Linked DNA regions of Maricaulis maris MCS10. The protein of the gene in region 1 interacts with the protein of each later gene in a pairwise test. Links are inferred from orthologs where the notes say so. Each region holds a gene or a part of one and is shown on either strand. Other genes may lie near its edges. The genes, in order: cysE and cysK.

Region 1 (8,701 bases):
GGAAGAAATCCGAATTCTTGCCGATCCCGATACGCTGGCGGCCCTGGGCCTCAGCATGGCCGATCTGGCCCGCCTGACTGCCAGTGCCGACGCCAAGTCACCGGCCGGTGAACTGCGCGCAGGCGGCGTGGACCTCAATGTTGAAATTGCCGGTGAGTTTGATGGCCTGGACCGGATCCGGTCGATCGCGCTGGGTGAGGGGCCGGATGGCGGTTTCATCCGGGTCGGCGATGTCGCGGAAGTGGAGAAGGGCGCCCGCTCCCCCGTTGATGCGCTGGCGACCACCAATGGGCGCCGCGCCGTCTTTGTGGCGGCCTATCTTCAGCCGGAATTGCGTGTCGACCATTGGTCCGATGCCGCCGATGCCGTTGTTGCCGAATTCGCCGCCTCGGTTCCCGGCGTACAGATCGAGACGATTTTTCGCCAGGCCGACTATGTCGACAGCCGCCTGAGCGGCCTGGCACGCGATCTGGGCTATTCGGCGCTGATTGTGTTCGCTGTCCTCTTCTTGATGATGGGCTGGCGCGCGGCCCTGATCGTCGGGTCGGCCCTGCCGCTGACCGTTCTGGCCGTGATGTTGCTGACCAGCCTCTATGACGAGCCGCTGCACCAGATGTCGGTGACCGGCCTCGTGGTTGCGCTTGGCCTGTTGATCGACAATGCCATCGTCGTCGTTGATGAATACCGGTTGATGCGGGGGCGCGGTGCCGGCCCCCTTGATGCGCTGGACCGGGCCGTGCGGCACCTGTTCGCGCCTTTGCTGGCGTCGACCCTGACGACGGTTTTTGCCTTCGCCCCGATTGCCTTGATGCCGGGGGCTGCGGGCGAATTCATTTCGATGATCGGGATATCGGTGATTTTCGCCGTGGTCTCATCCTTCATCCTTGCCATGACCGTGGTCGGCGCTTTTGCGGCCTGGTTCGATGATCCGGCCATCACCGGCGGGCCACGACGTTTCTGGCGGCAGGGAATAGGAGCCGGCCCGTTTGCCGGCCCCTACCGGGCCGTGCTGGATGCGGTGACCCGTCGCCCCTGGACCGGCCTTGTCGGCGGCCTGCTTTTGCCGATTGCCGGCTTTGTGGCGGCCTCCACCCTGCCAATGCAATTCTTCCCGCCGACTGATCGAGACATGTTCCAGCTCTCGCTGGAATTGCCGTCCTCGACGTCGATCGGGGAAACGCGGCGCCAGACCGAGCGTGCCACCGCGCTGATCGAGTCCTATCCGGATGTCGAACGGGTCTCCTGGGTGATCGGCGAGAGTGCACCTCGGACCTATTACAATGTGGTTGGCAATAAATCGGGCGTTTCCAGCTATGCCTCCGGCTTTGTGCACATGGCGTCGCCGGAGGCCACGGCGCGCATCCTGCCGGACCTGCAGCGCCGCGTGATGTCGGAATTCCCCGATGCCCGACTGCTGACCCTTCCCTTCGAGCAGGGCCCACCCATCCCGGCCCCGATCGAACTGGTCTTGGTCGGACCTGAACTGTCCGAGCTGAACCGGCTCGGTAATGAAATCCGCGCCGTGCTGGCGCAAACTCCGACCGTTACCCATACGCTCGCCCTGCTGGAAATGGGTGAGCCGGTAGCCCGGATCATGGCCGATGAGGCCGCTGCAGAACTTGCCGGAATTCGTCTCGATGACCTCGCCAACCGGTTGCGGGGCGAATTGGACGGCGTTGTAGGCGGAAGCGTGCTGGAAGGTGTCCAGGAATTGCCGGTTCGGGTCATTGCCCGTGACTCGCGGCGTTCCAGCCTGTCAGCCGTTTCCGCCTCTCCTCTTGCGACACCGGGGCAGGACATCCTGTCAGCGCCGATGGCCGCTCTGGGAGAAGTTGTTCTGGCGCCGCAAGTGGCCGGAATCCCCCATGAGAATGGCCGCCGCGTCAACACGATCTATGGCTATCTCGACCCCTACACCCTGCCGGCGCCGGCACTCGAGCATTTCTTCTCGGCTCTCGACGAGGCCGGCATCGTCCTGCCGCCCGGCTATGAGTTGCAGATCGCCGGAGAGGCTGCGGAGCGGGGCAATGCCATGGCCGGTCTGTTCGGGACTGCCTTGCCGTTGCTGGTCCTGATGATCGGGTCGGTCGTCCTGGCCTTCAACTCCTTCCGCTATGCGGGCGTGATCTTTGTCGTTGCCTTCCTGTCCGTGGGCCTGGCCATGTTCGGTGTCTGGGCTTTCGGGACTCCGCTGGGCTTCAATGCCATTGTCGGCTCGATGGGTCTGATGGGGCTGTCGATCAATGGCGCCATCGTCGTGCTGTCGGCGCTGCGTGCCAACCCGGCCGCCGTGGCGCTGGAGGCAGGCGCCGTGCAAACCACGGTGATAGACGCCACGCGGCACATCATCTCGACCACGCTGACCACGATCGGCGGATTCATACCGCTCATCCTGTCCGGCGACAGTTTCTGGCTTCCCTTTGCCGCTGCCATGGTCGGCGGTGTCGCCGGCTCGGCCCTGCTGGCTCTGGTCTTCGCCCCGGCGGCCTTCACTTTCCTGACCCGATTGTCCGAGAAGAAGCGCCGCCTCGCCGATGCCCTGCAGCGCGAGCGGTCACGGCGGGAAGGGGCGCACTTGCCCGGTCTGGGCGAACACGCCTAGCTCTGGTCTGGCCATCAACAAGGACGAAGGTGCAGCATGAGCCGGATGCGGGGTCCGTGGACAGTGCATGACGACCGCGAGGTCTATCGCAACGACTGGGTCCGAGTGACCGAGCATTCGGTCACTCGACCGGACGGCAAGGCCGGCATTTACGGGGTGGTCGGCTTCGCCAATCGCGCCCTTGCCATCTTGCCCGTCCTTGCCGATGGCCGGATCATCCTGGTCGGCCAGCACCGCTTTCCGCAGGATCGATACAGTTGGGAAATCCCCGAAGGTGGCGGGGCTCTCGATGCTGACCCGTTGGCGGAGGCGGCGCGGGAATTGCGCGAAGAGACCGGCTACACCGCGAGTCACTGGCGGGAAATTCTGCACATGGACCTCTCCAACTCGGTCACAGACGAGGCGGCGATCGGCTTTCTGGCGACTGGCCTGGTGCCGGGTGAAGCGGACCCGGAAGGCACGGAAGATCTGCGGACGCGGGACATTCCCTTTCGGGAGGCGCTGGACGAGGTGCAATCGGGCCGGATTACTGACGCCTTGACGGTGGCGATGCTGTTCAAGGCATACTACATGGCCCGAGAGGGTGAGCTGGACGCCGATCTGGCCGCTGCCATGCTGGATCAAGGCGCGAGGAGAGCGTGATGTCACTCAGCCAAGTCGAAGAACCTGTCGAAGCCCGGACCGGCATCGAGTCCATCTGGGCACGGCTGCGTGTCGAAGCTGCGTCGGCGGCCGCCGAGGAACCGATCCTCGCAAGTTTCCTGAACGCGGCCATTCTGCGTCACGACAAGTTTTCGGGAGCCCTGGCCTATCGCATTGCTGCAAAGCTGGCGGATGCCCAGCTCGACTCCATGCTGGCCAGGGATGTGGCCGAAGAAGCGCTCGCCGGTGATCCGGATATTGTACAGCAGGCCGCCGCCGACATGATTGCGATCGACGAGCGGGACCCGGCCTGCCTGTCCCTGTTGCAGCCCTTTCTGTACTTCAAGGGCTATCACGCCCTGCAGGCGCACCGGGTCGCGCACTGGCTGTGGAATGAAGGCCGTCAGACATTGGCCTTTCATCTGCAAAGCCGTGTAGGCGAACGCTTCGGCCTTGATATCCACCCGGCCGCCCGGATCGGGCGGGGCGTTATGCTCGATCATGCCACCTCGGTGGTAATCGGTGAGACTGCTGTTGTGGGCGACAATTGTTCGATCCTGCATGAAGTGACCCTGGGCGGTACGGGTGCTGCACACGAAGACCGTCACCCGAAGATCGGCAAGGGCGTCCTCATCGGGGCTGGTGCCCGGGTGCTGGGAAATATCACCGTCGGGGATGGTGCCCGCATCGCGGCCGGATCGGTCGTGCTGCATCCGGTCCCTGCCGGCTGCACCGTTGCCGGTGTGCCCGCCAAGATCGTCGGCAATTGCTGTGATGAACCGGCAAAGAGCATGGACCAGAGCCTTCCCCAAGGCTCCGGCTGAGCGCGCTTCGTATGCGTTTCGGCATTGCGCTCGGGCAGCATCTGACTGGACGTGCCCCCCCTGCATAGGGTTAGTTGGCGCCGACTTCGAATCCCCCGACCGGAGAATGATCCCGTGAACAAGAACATGACCATGCTGGAAGCTGCCAAGCTCCAGATGTTCCTGCAGGCCAAGCTCAACCCGGAGATGGTCGTGCAGTGTCGCAACCGTCCCGATGAGTGCGCCGAAATCCATATTGGCGATGAGTGCCTCGGTGTGGTCGCCAAGATCATCGATGAGGGCGAGACCTCATACTCGTTTGAAATCACCATTCTGGACATCGACCTGGAAGATCTTTGAGCGAAGCTGCGCCTCCCGTCCTTGAGGTCCGTGATGTCTCCAAGACCTATGCGGGCCATGTCGAGGCCGTGCGGGGCGTATCGCTCAGGGTTGAAAAGGGGCAACTCCTTGTCCTTGCGGGCGCATCCGGGTGCGGCAAGACCAGCCTGCTTAAAATGATCAACCGCCTCGAGGAACCCTCGGGCGGTTCGATCATGTTTGGGGGAGAGGCTGTCGCCAGCCAGGACGCGGTCGCGCTGCGGCGCCGGATCGGCTGGGTCATGCAGGGCGACGGGCTGTTTCCCCATATGAGCGTCCGCCGCAATGTCGGGCTGATCCCCGCCATGGCCGGTCAGGACGCCGCCCGGATCGAGTTGCGGGTCCGCGAGATGCTGGACATGGTGCGCCTCGACCCGCACGAATTCGGTGAGCGTATGCCAGGCGAACTGTCAGGCGGGCAGCGGCAGCGGGTCGGGTTCGCCCGAGCCTTGGCCGGAAATCCGGAACTGGTCCTGATGGACGAGCCGTTCAGCGCCCTCGACCCGATCACCCGGGACGGGCTGCAACAGGATTTCAGGGATTTGCAGCGCGAACTCGGCTTTGCTGCCGTGATGGTCACCCATGACATGGCCGAAGCCCTAATCATGGCCGACGAAGTCGCGGTGATGCGTGACGGCCGCATCATCCAGCAGGGCACGCCGCACACATTGATGAGCGCGCCGGCCGATGATTATGTGTCCGACCTGCTTGAAACGCCGCGCCGCCAGATGCGGGCCATCGCGGAGCTGGCGCAGTGAGCAGCAATCTCGCCGAGCGCTGGGCTGAACTTCCGGACCTTCTCGCCGGACACATGCTGTTGTCGCTGGCGGCCATACTGGTCGGCCTGTCGATCAGCCTGCCGCTTGGAATTCTTGCGGCGTCCCGACCGCGCCTGGCGGCGGTCGTGCTCAATGCGGCCAGCGTCATCCAGACCATTCCCGGCCTTGCCCTGCTGGCATTGATGGTACCGCTTCTTGGCGGGATGATCGGTTATGCGCCAGCCTTCCTGGCGCTGATGCTCTATTCGATCCTGCCGATCCTGCGCAACACGATTGTCGGGCTCCAGGGCCTTGATCCGGTTGTGCGCGAGGCTGCCCGCGGCATCGGCATGACGCCGCGTGAACGGCTGTGGCAGGTCGAGCTGCCGCTGGCCCTGCCGGTCATTGTCGCCGGATTGCGTACGGCGGTGGTGTGGGTGGTTGGCGCGGCGACGCTGGCAACGCCGGTCGGGGCCTCCAGCCTGGGCAATTACATCTTTGCCGGCCTGCAGACCCGCAATTGGCTGTCCGTCCTGTTCGGCTGCCTGTTTGCGGCCGGGCTGGCCATTGCGCTGGATCAGATCATCCGCTTGCTGGAAGTCGCCGCCCGGGATCGCCGCAAGGGGTTGGCGGTCGCTGTCGGCGTCGCGCTTTCGGCACTGGTCGTCATCACCATCGCACCGCGCTATGTGCCGGCCGCTGTGTTCCGAGGGGCGGGGCCGGTCGTGGCGCTTCAGGACGGTGCCGACACCCTTGCCGATCAGACTGTTGTGGTCGGCGCCAAGGCCTTCACCGAGCAATACATTCTCGGTGCCCTGATGCAGACGCGTCTGGAAGAGGCCGGGGCCCGCGTCGACCGGCTCGACAATCTGGGTTCCACCATCGCCTTCGATGCCCTGCGCACGGGCGAGATCGACGTCTATATCGACTATACCGGCACAATCTGGGCGACGGTGATGAACCGTTCCGAGCCGATCAACCGCAATGCGATGCTCGCCGAGATGACCGGCTGGCTGTACGCCGAACACGGCATTCTGGCGCTTGGCGGGCTGGGATTTGAAAACGCCTACGGGTTTGCCATGGCCCGCGACCGGGCCGAAGCGCTGGGAGTCGACAGTCTCGCCGACCTTGCTTCCCAGGCCGAAGGCATGAGTGTCGGAGGCGATGCGGAGGTCTTTTCGCGGCCCGAATGGGTGAACACCCGCAACCGCTACGGCCTCGGGGCGATGCAAACCCGCGCCATGGATGCCGCCTTCATGTATGGCGCTGTGCGGGACGGCCAGGTCGACTTGATCTCTGCCTATACGACTGACGGCCGCATTGCGGCGTTTGACCTGCTGGTCCTCGCCGATCCACTGGCGGTGTTGCCGCCCTATGACGCGGTGATCCTTCTGTCGCCCGATGCGGCAGCCAATCCGGCCCTGGTCGAGGCGTTGTCCGGCCTGATTGGTGCGATCGACAGTGAAGCGATGCGTGAGGCCAATCGCCTTGTCGATCTGGATCGTCAGACGCCGGACCAGGCGGCAATCTGGCTGTCGGACCATTTGCAGGCGGGTGCGGGAGGCAATCAATGAGTGGCTATGTCGGAGCCGGACGTCTTCAGGACGGCGAGTGGTTGATGCGCGCCTGCATGTTGCTCAACAAGGATTTGCCGCTCGGAGCCGAGCCCTATACCGAAATGAGCCAGTTGAACCGGATCTGGGCGACCCAGTCGGCGGAGGTTGACCGGTTGCTCGCCCTGATCGATCCGGAAGGCGATATCGATCAGTCTATTTTCCCGGTCCTGGCTTTCTTTGATCCGTCGGAGGGCTGGCCACTGGATATCATCCTGGCGGCGATGGCCGCGCTGGGCGTGTGGTTGTTCCTGCCGGACTGGTATGGCGTGGCCGAATACCTGGCCTATCTGCTGATCGCGGCCTTCGTGGCGATCCAGTATCTGAGGGCCCGGCGGCTTCGCGAGCGGGCCAGGACCGAAATGATCAAGCTGGGCCTCGACCCTGACGCGCGGCACCCGCTGACACTGCGGATTCTCGTCCGCTATCGCAAGAAGCCCGTCACCTTGCATTGAGCCGCAACGACCGGACCGCCCGGTTGGTGAAGGAAAAGGGCGCGAAGCTGGCTAGCTCCGCGCCCCGATCAATGCGTGGATTGTGTCTTTTCTGGTCAGTCGCTGCGGATCAGAGAACCGTCAGCATGGTCGCCACGAGTGGATGGCGGACGATGTCTTCGGCCGCCAGTCGGCAGACCGCGATGTCGTCGAGCTCTTCCATCTTGTCGGCGATCTGGGCCAGGCCTGACATTTCCGGCAGGAGGTCGGTCTGGGCCGGGTCGCCGGTGACAACCATGGTCGAGTTCCAGCCCAGCCGCGTCAGCAGCATCTTGAGCTGTCCATAGGTGCAGTTCTGGGCCTCGTCGACGACGACGAAGGCGTTGTTCAGCGTGCGGCCGCGCATATAACCGATCGGCGCGATCTCGATCAGGCCCTCGGCCATCATCGCCTTGAGCTTTTTCGGGCTGAGCCGGTCTGCCAGCGCGTCGTAGAGCGGTCGCAGATAGGGGGCGAGTTTTTCCTCCATGGCGCCAGGCAGGAAACCGATCGATTCGCCGGCCTCGACAGCGGGACGGGACAGCACGATGCGGCTGACCTGTCCGGCCTCCAGCGCCTCGACCGCCTTGGCGACGGCGAGGAAGGTCTTGCCGGTGCCAGCCGGCCCCAGGGCGAGGATCAGATTGTGGTCCTCGATCGACTTCATCAGGACGGCCTGGCCATCCGAGCGCGGTTTCACATTCTTGATGAAGCGCTGGTCCCGCATCGGCTCCCTGGCGTCGGGTGACCAATTGGTGCCAGGAAAGAGAGCACGAACCTTTGTTTCTTCGGATTGATAGTGTGCCGTGTTGAACTCGGCACGCTGGCGACGTTTGACGATACGCTTACCCATGGCTGGAACCTCCACACATGAAAAACCCCTCGGCCGGAAGGCGAGGGGCGAAGACACATTGCAACGAAAACGATTCGAGGGACTCGAAGGGCAGGGATCCGGATGAACCGGATGATCCTGGCGGGCTGGGTCGCAGACTGTTCATACCGTCTACCCGGTGCCTCCCTTGGAGTTGCCGAAACGATGCGAGGCCGGATGGGCAGGTCTCGAATCGCGGTTACAGTGTCAGTGTAACCCGGTGAAGAAGATCTGAACGACCGTGTCGCGAATAATTCACGCAAAAGATAGTGGGAGACCGAAATGGCGATCTATGCATTGGGCGATTCGAGCCCGACCGTGCCGGGAGCCGATGAATTCTGGGTCGCCGAGAGCGCTGAGGTCATCGGTCGGGTCGTGCTCGAGCCGGGTGCCAGCGTCTGGTATGGCGCCATCATCCGCGGAGACAATGATCCGATCACGATCGGCGAGAACTCCAATGTCCAGGACGGCGCGGTCCTGCACACAGATGAGGGCATTCCGCTGACCATTGGCAAAGGTGTCACCATCGGTCACCAGGCCATGCTGCACGGCTGCACGATC
Region 2 (8,643 bases), 2.2 Mb from region 1 along the record:
CGGTGTCTTTCACGCCGATATGCATGGCGGCAATCTCTTCGCTCGCACGGACGATACCGTCTGGGCGGTGGATTTCGGCATTATGGGCCGGATCGGGCGCAGCGAACGGCGCTTCCTCGCCCTGATTCTGCATGGCTTCCTCACCCGCGACTACATGGCCGCAGCCCGCGCCCATTTCGCCGCTGGTTATGTTCCGGCAAGACATTCAGTCGAGGACTTCGCCAGCGCCCTGCGCGCTGTCGGTGAACCGATTTTCGGCAAGACCGCCGACCAGGTCCCGATGTCGCGTGTCCTGATGCAATTGTTCGAGATCACAGCGCTGTTCGAGATGCGTCTGCGGCCCGAACTCGTGATGCTGCAAAAGACCATGGTCCAGTGTGAGGGCGTGTCGCGGCAACTCGATCCCCAGCATGACATGTGGGGCGCAGCCGCGCCCATCGTCGAAGCCTGGATGAAGCGGGAACTGGGCCCGGAGGGTCGCATCCGCGATCTCGGCGAAGACCTGACCCGTCTGCACGACGCCCTGCGCAAACTGCCGGATGCGGTTGATGACTGGGCCGAGGTTGGCGCCCAGCTGAAAGCCGGCAAGCTGTCACTGGGGGGCGGCCCGCGTCTTCGACCCTGGTTTCTGCGACTGGCCTGGCTTTCCGCCGCCGCAGCGGCGGGTGCTGCCATCACACTGGCATTTGGCTAAAATTTCAGTCCGATTTACACAAATTAGAAAGAAAGGCCTGCCCTTATGCCTGTCATGGCAAGGGATTTTATCATGAATGACGAGGCACGCAGCCTTCAGCGCGAGTTTTTTCGCATTGACGAGGATGTGATTGACCGGGTCCAGCACCTCAAGTCGCGCCTGATGAAATACGCCGAAACGGCCCTCGAAACCGTCTTCGACCACCTGATCGGCAATCCGGATGTGGCTCACTATTTCGAGATTACCGACAACATCACCTATTTGCGGGCCGGCATGCTGGCCCATTGTGACGAGCTGTTCTCGGCCCGCTTCGACGAGCACTATTACGAAGCCACCGAAGGCATGGGCGAACGCCATGCCAAGCTGGAATTCCCGGCGCATGTCTACACCGCCGCCTATTCCAACATGTTTGCCCGCATCGTCGAGCTGGCCATGGCCGACCGACGCAGCTTCAAGACTGACGACATCACGGCCCTGTCGCGGATCACCCATTACGACATCGAGCTGTCGATGGGCGCTTTCTATCGCCACATCATGGACAAGCGCGCCGCGCTGTCTTCCGACGCCCAGAAAATCCGCCACCTGGTTGATTGAGCTGCGGGGCAGCCGGGCTGAGTGAGAGCTCCGTGCGGTCACCGGCCGGGCCCGGGGTGATCTGAGCGCCGCGCGCAGGCCGATCCATAAATCGCTTGTCAGCCAGCAGGCCGTATCCGGTTCTTCAGCTCAAGGGTGAAACCGCGGAGCGGCGCTTGCAGCGCCCTTGACCTGAAGAACCGGATACGGCGATCTCTCGGCAAGCGGTTTATGGTGGGGTTTGCGCCGGTGGCGCGGGGTCATTGAAGGGCGCTAACTGTGGCTGCCCCGCTTAATCAGTGCCTAACACTGGTGGGTGCCCCCATTTCTCCGACTGAACTGACCCTCACCCCCTGAAGCCCTTGGGAAATCCCCGCTGACGGTTTACCTGTACGGGACCATCAGCGGAGGCGTCACATGGCCGACAAGTCCATACTCCTGATCATTGGCGGCGGCATCGCGGCCTACAAGGCGCTGGAGCTGATCCGGACGCTGAAAAAGCGCGGCATTGCCAGTCGCTGCATCCTGACCCGTGCCGGCAGCGAATTCGTCACACCGCTCTCTGTCTCCGCCCTGTCCGGCGACAAGGTCTATGGCGAGCTGTTCAACCTGACCGACGAAGCCGAGATGGGTCATATCGAGCTGTCGCGTTCGGCTGATCTCGTCGTTGTGGCACCGGCCACCGCCGACCTGATGGCAAAGGCCGCGACCGGTCTGGCCAATGATCTCGCCTCGACCACGCTGCTGGCGACCGACAAGCCGGTCCTGATGGCGCCGGCGATGAATGTGCGGATGTGGGAACATCCCGCGACCCAGCGCAATCTGGCGACACTCAAGGGCGACGGCGTGCATTTCGTCGGACCGGATGAGGGCGATATGGCCTGCGGCGAATTTGGCCCGGGCCGCCTGGCCGAACCGGATGAAATCGCCGACGCCGCCGCGAGCCTGTTGAATGCCTGACACGCTGAAGGGTCACCACGTCCTGGTCACCGCCGGACCGACGCGTGAACCGATCGACCCGGTCCGCTTCATCTCCAACCATTCTTCCGGCAAGCAGGGATACGCCATCGCGGCGGCCTGCGCGGCGCTAGGCGCGCGGGTGACGCTCGTCGCCGGCCCGACCGCGCTGCCTGACCCGGACGGTGTCGAGACCGTCCATATCGAAACGGCCCGCGACATGCTCGCGGCAGTCGAGACTGCCCTGCCAGCCGATGTCTTCATCGCCGTGGCCGCCGTCGCCGACTGGCGCCCGGCTGATCCGTCTGACCGCAAGCTCAAGCTCGACAAGGCCAGCTTCTCCAGCCTGCCGCTGGTCGAGAATCCGGACATTCTCAAGACCGTCTCACAAATGGGGACAGGCCGCCCCGGCCTGGTGATCGGTTTTGCCGCCGAGACCCATGACGTCGAAGCGCTCGCCATCGCCAAGCGCAAGCGCAAGGGCTGCGACTGGATCGTCGCCAATGATGTCTCCGGAGATGTCATGGGCGGAGCCGAGAATGCCGTCCTGCTGGTCACCGGGACGGGCAGTGAAGCCTGGGAGCGGGCGGAGAAGTCGAAGATCGCTGGTCTGCTGGCCGCACGGATCGCATCGGCGCTCTAGCCTCTGGCCAAATCAGGCGGGCTTGGCTTTGATGCACCCCATCACTCGCCAGCCAGGATGCCGCCATGTCGACCGTGCCCGTGAAGATCAAACCGCTCGATCATTATGAGGGCCTGGCCCTCCCGGCCTATGAAACACCGCAATCGGCCGGCATGGACTTGCGCGCTGCCGTGCCTGCCGACGAGCCCGTCTCCATCCCGCCGGGCGAATGGCGGTTAATCCCGGTCGGGATCGCCATTGCGCTTCCCGCTGGATTTGAAGCCCAGGTCCGACCGCGCTCGGGCCTTGCCGCCAAGCACGGGATTTCCTGCGTCAACACGCCTGGAACGGTAGATGCGGACTATCGCGGCGAGATCCGGGTCAATCTGATCAATCACGGCCAGGCCAATTTCGTCGTCAATCGCGGCGACCGCATCGCCCAGATGATCATCGCCCCGGTCACCCAGGCCGTCTGGGAGATTGCCGACACGCTGGACGAAACGACCCGCGGGACGGGCGGTTTCGGCTCGACGGGCACGAAATAGCCGGTTCGACTGACACATTCGTCACTGGCACTTGGCCGCCGCCTCCCTACATTGGCCGCAAACGGAGATTTGACATGACCGACACCCCCGGCCGCGGCCGCATCTATGCCTCCATCGCAGACACGGTGGGCAATACGCCGCTGGTCGAGCTGAAAAAGCTCGCCGACGCGCATGGCGCCAAGGCCCGCATCCTGGCCAAGCTGGAATTCTTCAACCCGCTCGCGTCGGTGAAAGACCGGATTGGCGTCGCCATGATCGATGCGCTGGAAGCCGCCGGCAAGCTTGGCGAAGGCGCCGTCATGGTCGAGCCGACCTCCGGCAATACCGGGATTGGCCTCGCTTTCGTCGCCGCCGCGCGCGGCCACCGCCTGATCCTGACCATGCCGGAAAGCATGTCGATCGAGCGCCGCAAACTCCTCAAGCACCTGGGCGCCGAACTCGTCCTGACCGAAGCCGCCAAGGGCATGAAAGGCGCCATCGCACGTGCCCAGGAAATCATCGACGAGACACCTGGCGCCGTGATGCCGAGCCAGTTCGCCAATCCGGCCAATCCGGAAATCCACCGCAAGACCACCGCGCTGGAGATCTGGAATGACACGGCCGGCGAGGCCGATGTGCTGATTTCCGGGGTCGGCACGGGCGGCACGCTGACCGGTTGCGCCTCGGTGCTGAAAGAGAAAAAGCCCGGCTTCCACGTCGTCGCCGTCGAGCCGACCGACAGCCCCATCCTCTCCGGCGGCGCGCCCGGCCCGCACAAGATCCAGGGCATCGGCGCCGGTTTCGTGCCGGACATTCTCGACACCGACCTGATCGATGAAGTCGTCACCGTCTCCAATGACGATGCCTTTGCCATGGCGCGCGAAGCGGCGAAGCTGGAAGGCGTGCCCGGCGGCATCTCTTCCGGCGCCGCGCTGAAAGCTGCCCTCGAGGTCGCCAAACGCGATGACATGGCGGGCAAGACGATCGTGGTGATCCTGGCGAGCTTTGCCGAGCGCTATCTGTCGACGGCGCTGTTTGAGGACTAGGGAGCGGCTTTTCCACACTCCATTTTTCCCGGACGCGCCCAGCGCGATCCGGGACCGACGTTCAGCTCATCCTTGCCAACAAGGTGTTGCGGTTGGTCCCGGCTCTGCGCCCCGCCTTCGCGGGGCTCCGGCCGGGAAAAATGGAGTTCTGGTGTCGGCGCAGAAGCCCTAAGCACTCACACTCGCCGGTGCCGGATCACAAAACGCCGTCACGTCAAAAATCCGCGGATCGGAGATGACATCGCTCGGCGCCAGCGGGCGGGAGAGTTCAAGCCCCTCCAGCGAGCGCGCCCGTGACAGGGCGACATAGGCCTGGCCGTGGGCGAAGAGGCGGCGGGCCAGGTCGAGATAGACCTTGTCCAGCGTCAGGCCCTGGGCCTTGTGGATGGTCATCGCCCAGGCAAGGCGCAGCGGGAATTGCGTGAAAGCGCCGGCAGTGGTCTTGGTCAGGGCCTGTTTTTCCGGATCGAAGGCATAGGCATTGCGCTCCCATTTCTGGGCCTCGACGGCATGGACCGTCTCGCCAATGCGCACACGCACAGCTTTCTCGTCAAAGCCCTCCACCTGCCCCAGCGTGCCATTGACCCAGCGCCCCTGCGGGTCGTTGCGGGTCAGCATGACGCGGGCGCCGATCTTGAGCACCAGGGGTTCCTCGGCCGGGAAGAGGCGCTGGTCGAACTGGCCTTCGACCTTGGCTTCAAAAGCCTTGTGGCCGGTCGGCAGGCCTTCCAAGCGGGCCTGGTTGATGCGCCAGGCGGTCTCATTGGTGGCGGTCAGGACGATATGGGAGAGCGAGGCCTCGAGACCGGAACGCCCCGTGACCCGGTCATTGAGGTCCGCGGCCTTGTCCGACGTCAGATCGCCATCGCGGATGGCGTTGAGGATATCGACGAAATAGCTGTCGGTCTGTCGGAAGACCTGCTCCAGCTCGACATAGGAAAAGCCGGCATCACGGAAACTGTCCGGATGAAAGAAGAAGGGGCCGCCATAGGTCGATTCCAGATATTCGGCCTCGGCGCCCTGGATCACAGGCGGCAATTGCGCGAGATCACCGACCAGCACGATCTGGACCCCGCCGAAAGGCTCATTGCGCTCGCGATTGAGGCGCAGGGACTTGTCGATCGCCCACATCATGTCGGCGCGAACCATCGAGATCTCGTCGATGACCAGGGTTTCCAGTGCCTGCACAACGCGGCGATGGCGGACCTTGCGGATATCGCGGGCGCCGATCATGCGTGGCGGGAAATGGAAGAAGGAGTGGATGGTCTGGCCACCCGCCTGCATTGCCGCGACGCCGGTCGGTGCGATCACCGCCGCGCGCGGCCCGGCCCGGCGCAGGAATTCGCGCATCAGCGTTGTCTTGCCCGTTCCGGCGCGCCCGGTCAGGAAGACATTCGGCCGGGCGCTCGCCAGCCAGTTGAGCAGGCGTTCCTGATGCTCTGACAAGGCCGGAGCGGGCAGGGTCGGGTTGGCGGGAACAGACATGACGCCAGATTGCCCCTGTTCGCGCCCGGAACAAGCCCGCAAAGCGCATTCACTGTCGCCGGTGACCGGGTTTCCCCCTTGAAGCGCGGGCGCAATCCCGGCACCTATGGCGCATGACATCCGAAATCGATATCGACCGCTTCGCCCGCCACCTTGTGCTCAAGGAAATTGGCGGTCCCGGCCAGCAGGCCCTGGCCCGTGCGCATGTCGCCATAGTTGGCGCAGGTGGTCTCGGTGCGCCGGCAGCGCTCTATCTGGCGGCGGCCGGTGTCGGAACGATCAGCCTGATCGACGCCGATACGGTGACCGTCGACAATCTGCAGCGCCAGATCATTTTCCGCACCCGCCATATCGGCTCGGCCAAGGCCAAGACCGGTGCCCGCGAATTGCGCGCCCTCAATCCGGGCAGCCGCGTCCGGGCCATCGTCAAGGCGCTCGACGACGAGAACGCCAAGCGCCTGATCGGCAAGGCCGACCTGGTGCTGGACGGTTGCGACAATTACGAAACCCGCTTCGCGGTCAACGCCGCGTGCCTGGCGGGCGGCAAGCCCCTGATCTCCGGTGCCGTCGGTCGCTGGGACGGACAGGTCTCCCTGTTCAACGCCCGCCCCGACGCGCCCTGCTATCGCTGCTGGGTGCCGGAAACCCCGCCGGACGTCGAAACCTGCGAACAGGTCGGCGTGGTCGGTGCCCTGACTGGAATTGTCGGCTCGATGATGGCGCTGGAAGCGATCAAGCATATCTGCGGCGCCGGCCAGACCCTGGACGGCCGCATCAAGCTGTTCGACGGCCTGTCGATGGACAGCCGGACCGTCACGCTGGACAAAGACCCGGCCTGTCCGACCTGTGGCGGCTAGTCTTGCGGTGGGGGCGGGGGCTGCAAGGTTTCACGCTCATCGGTTTCGCTGGTCGTCGCGCCCAACAAGTCTCGCAGGCCATTCGGGGCGTCAGCGTCCGGATCCGGCATGCCTGTCAGGCGACGGAATTCCGGCAGATTGATACGCACCGCCTCGGTCAGGGTCTGCCATGAATCGCGGTCATCGGGCTGCACCTCGTCGAGATACTCGCCCATGAAGGCCTCCATCAGCGCCAGCGTGCGGCCAAGACCGAGCGGTGTTTCGAAATTGTGTCCGGCGCCGCGAATGATACGGACGCGATAATCATACCCGGCCGCTTCCAGCGCATCGCTCATCATGCTGGTCTGGGACATGGGAACGACGTCGTCCTCATTGCCATGCAGCAGCAGGATGGGTGCCCGCATGCGATCGATCTGGTGAACCGGCGACATCGCGCGAACCGTGTCGCTGTCACTCACCGGATCGCCGATCTGCCGGGTCCAGTACTCAACCGCATCGGGCCGGTTTTCGCGGGACCAGTCGATAAAGGCTTCCGGGTCGGTAATGCCGGCAACACTGACCACGCAACGATAGGCGTCGGGCGTTGCAAAGGCGCCGGCCAGCGCCGCATAACCGCCATAGGAAAAGCCGGCGATGCAGACCCGGTCGCGGACTGTGAGGCCAGAATTGATGGCCCAGTCCAGCGTGTCGGTAATGTCGTTCTGGACGGCCCGGCTCCATTCGCCATGTGCCGCGCTCGCAAAGCTGCGCCCATACCCTTCGGAACCACGGAAATTGGGTTGCAGCACCCGCCAGCCTTCGGCGGCAAAGTATTGGGCAATCGGGTCGAAACCGAAACTGTCCCGGGATTCCGGTCCACCATGCGGCATGACCACAGTCGGTAAGGCCGCACCCGGCGCCGTGCCGGCGGGATGGGTGACGAAGACATCGATGACCAGCCCGTCCCGCGTCGTCACGCGCTCGCTCGTAACCCGGCTCAGGCGTGTCCCCAGCAAGGCTGGATTGACCGCGGCAAGCGGTCGGACTTCCGAGGTATCAAGCGTGTAAGCGTAATAGCTTCCCGGTTCCTGCGGGCCGGTCACAAACAGTAACAGGGCATTGGCCGTCACATCCAACGGGTAGACGACCGCGTCGGCCTCGAAATAGGCGGTCAGGGCCTGGAAGTGAGCGTTGAGGCGCCGGTCGAAGAAATGGGTCCGGACGCGGTCATCCAGATAGGTGGCCGCGATCATGCGGTCGGACAGCTCGTCCCGAAGCACGGTCGCCAGATCATAGGTTGGGTGCTCCCAGACCTGTTCGCCAATCTCGTCCGCCTCAAGGTCAAATTCATAGACGCCGCGACGCTCCGCACCCTCGGGCCGCACCGCCACCAGCACAGTGTTGTCATCATCCGTGTTGGCCGCCCAGATCGAACGATTGGCGCGGTGGATATAGTCTACGAACTCATCCAGCGAGAGCGTCTCGTCCCGGCTCCACCGGTCCGATCCCGAGCGGCGCCGATAGATGCGGGCGCGATCATCATCGACGTCCACGTCGAGCCGGAACATCGCGCGGCCCTGTTCATTGGCAGCCCATTGCACCGTGTTCGAACCGCCCCGCTCGACCCGCTCCTCATCACCGGTCGCAAGATCGAGGCGCCAGAGGTCGAAGTTGGAATTGCGGTGCGCTGCGACAAGGATATGATCGGGTTCACCGGGCAGCGGGTGGACGACTTCCGCGAAATTGTCAGCGGCCCGCATTTCCCAAGCCTCGTCATCACCGAACAGGACGTCGCGCTGACCGGTCGCGATGTCGATCGAAACCAGGCGCCAATAGAAACGGTAATAGGGCACCCTTGACCGCCGCTGCGGAGGCATGTGCCCATTGTCCTCGGACGTGGCAATCG

What was found.
Region 2: the proteins of cysE (region 1) and cysK interact in binary tests that used the Escherichia coli proteins (3 or more experiments, as listed by UniProt). The link is inferred for Maricaulis maris MCS10 from one-to-one orthologs.

Annotation. Positions count from the first base shown.
Region 1 is NC_008347.1:1,161,651-1,170,351, forward strand. The notes cover bases 2,194-5,155. They hold cysE (serine O-acetyltransferase), read left to right. Parts: upstream 2,194-3,243; coding sequence 3,244-4,068; downstream 4,069-5,155. Other genes in these bases: MMAR10_RS05530 (efflux RND transporter permease subunit), read left to right, coding at 2,194-2,602; MMAR10_RS05535 (NUDIX domain-containing protein), read left to right, coding at 2,639-3,244; MMAR10_RS05545 (DUF3126 family protein), read left to right, coding at 4,183-4,407; MMAR10_RS05550 (ATP-binding cassette domain-containing protein), read left to right, coding at 4,404-5,155. Also shown: more of MMAR10_RS05530, read left to right, coding at 1-2,193; more of MMAR10_RS05550, read left to right, coding at 5,156-5,183; MMAR10_RS05555 (glycine betaine ABC transporter substrate-binding protein), read left to right, coding at 5,180-6,757; MMAR10_RS05560 (hypothetical protein), read left to right, coding at 6,754-7,251; MMAR10_RS05565 (PhoH family protein), read right to left, coding at 7,361-8,122; MMAR10_RS05570 (gamma carbonic anhydrase family protein), read left to right, coding at 8,423-8,701.
Region 2 is NC_008347.1:3,353,453-3,362,095, reverse strand. Bases 2,537-5,440 are described here. They hold cysK (cysteine synthase A), read left to right. Parts: upstream 2,537-3,465; coding sequence 3,466-4,416; downstream 4,417-5,440. Other genes in these bases: MMAR10_RS17260 (ATP-dependent DNA helicase), read right to left, coding at 4,585-5,440; dut (dUTP diphosphatase), read left to right, coding at 2,933-3,391. In the rest of the region: ubiB (2-polyprenylphenol 6-hydroxylase), read left to right, coding at 1-694; MMAR10_RS15800 (protoglobin domain-containing protein), read left to right, coding at 767-1,288; more of MMAR10_RS17260, read right to left, coding at 5,441-5,901; MMAR10_RS15775 (HesA/MoeB/ThiF family protein), read left to right, coding at 6,015-6,758; MMAR10_RS16550 (alpha/beta hydrolase family protein), read right to left, coding at 6,755-8,643.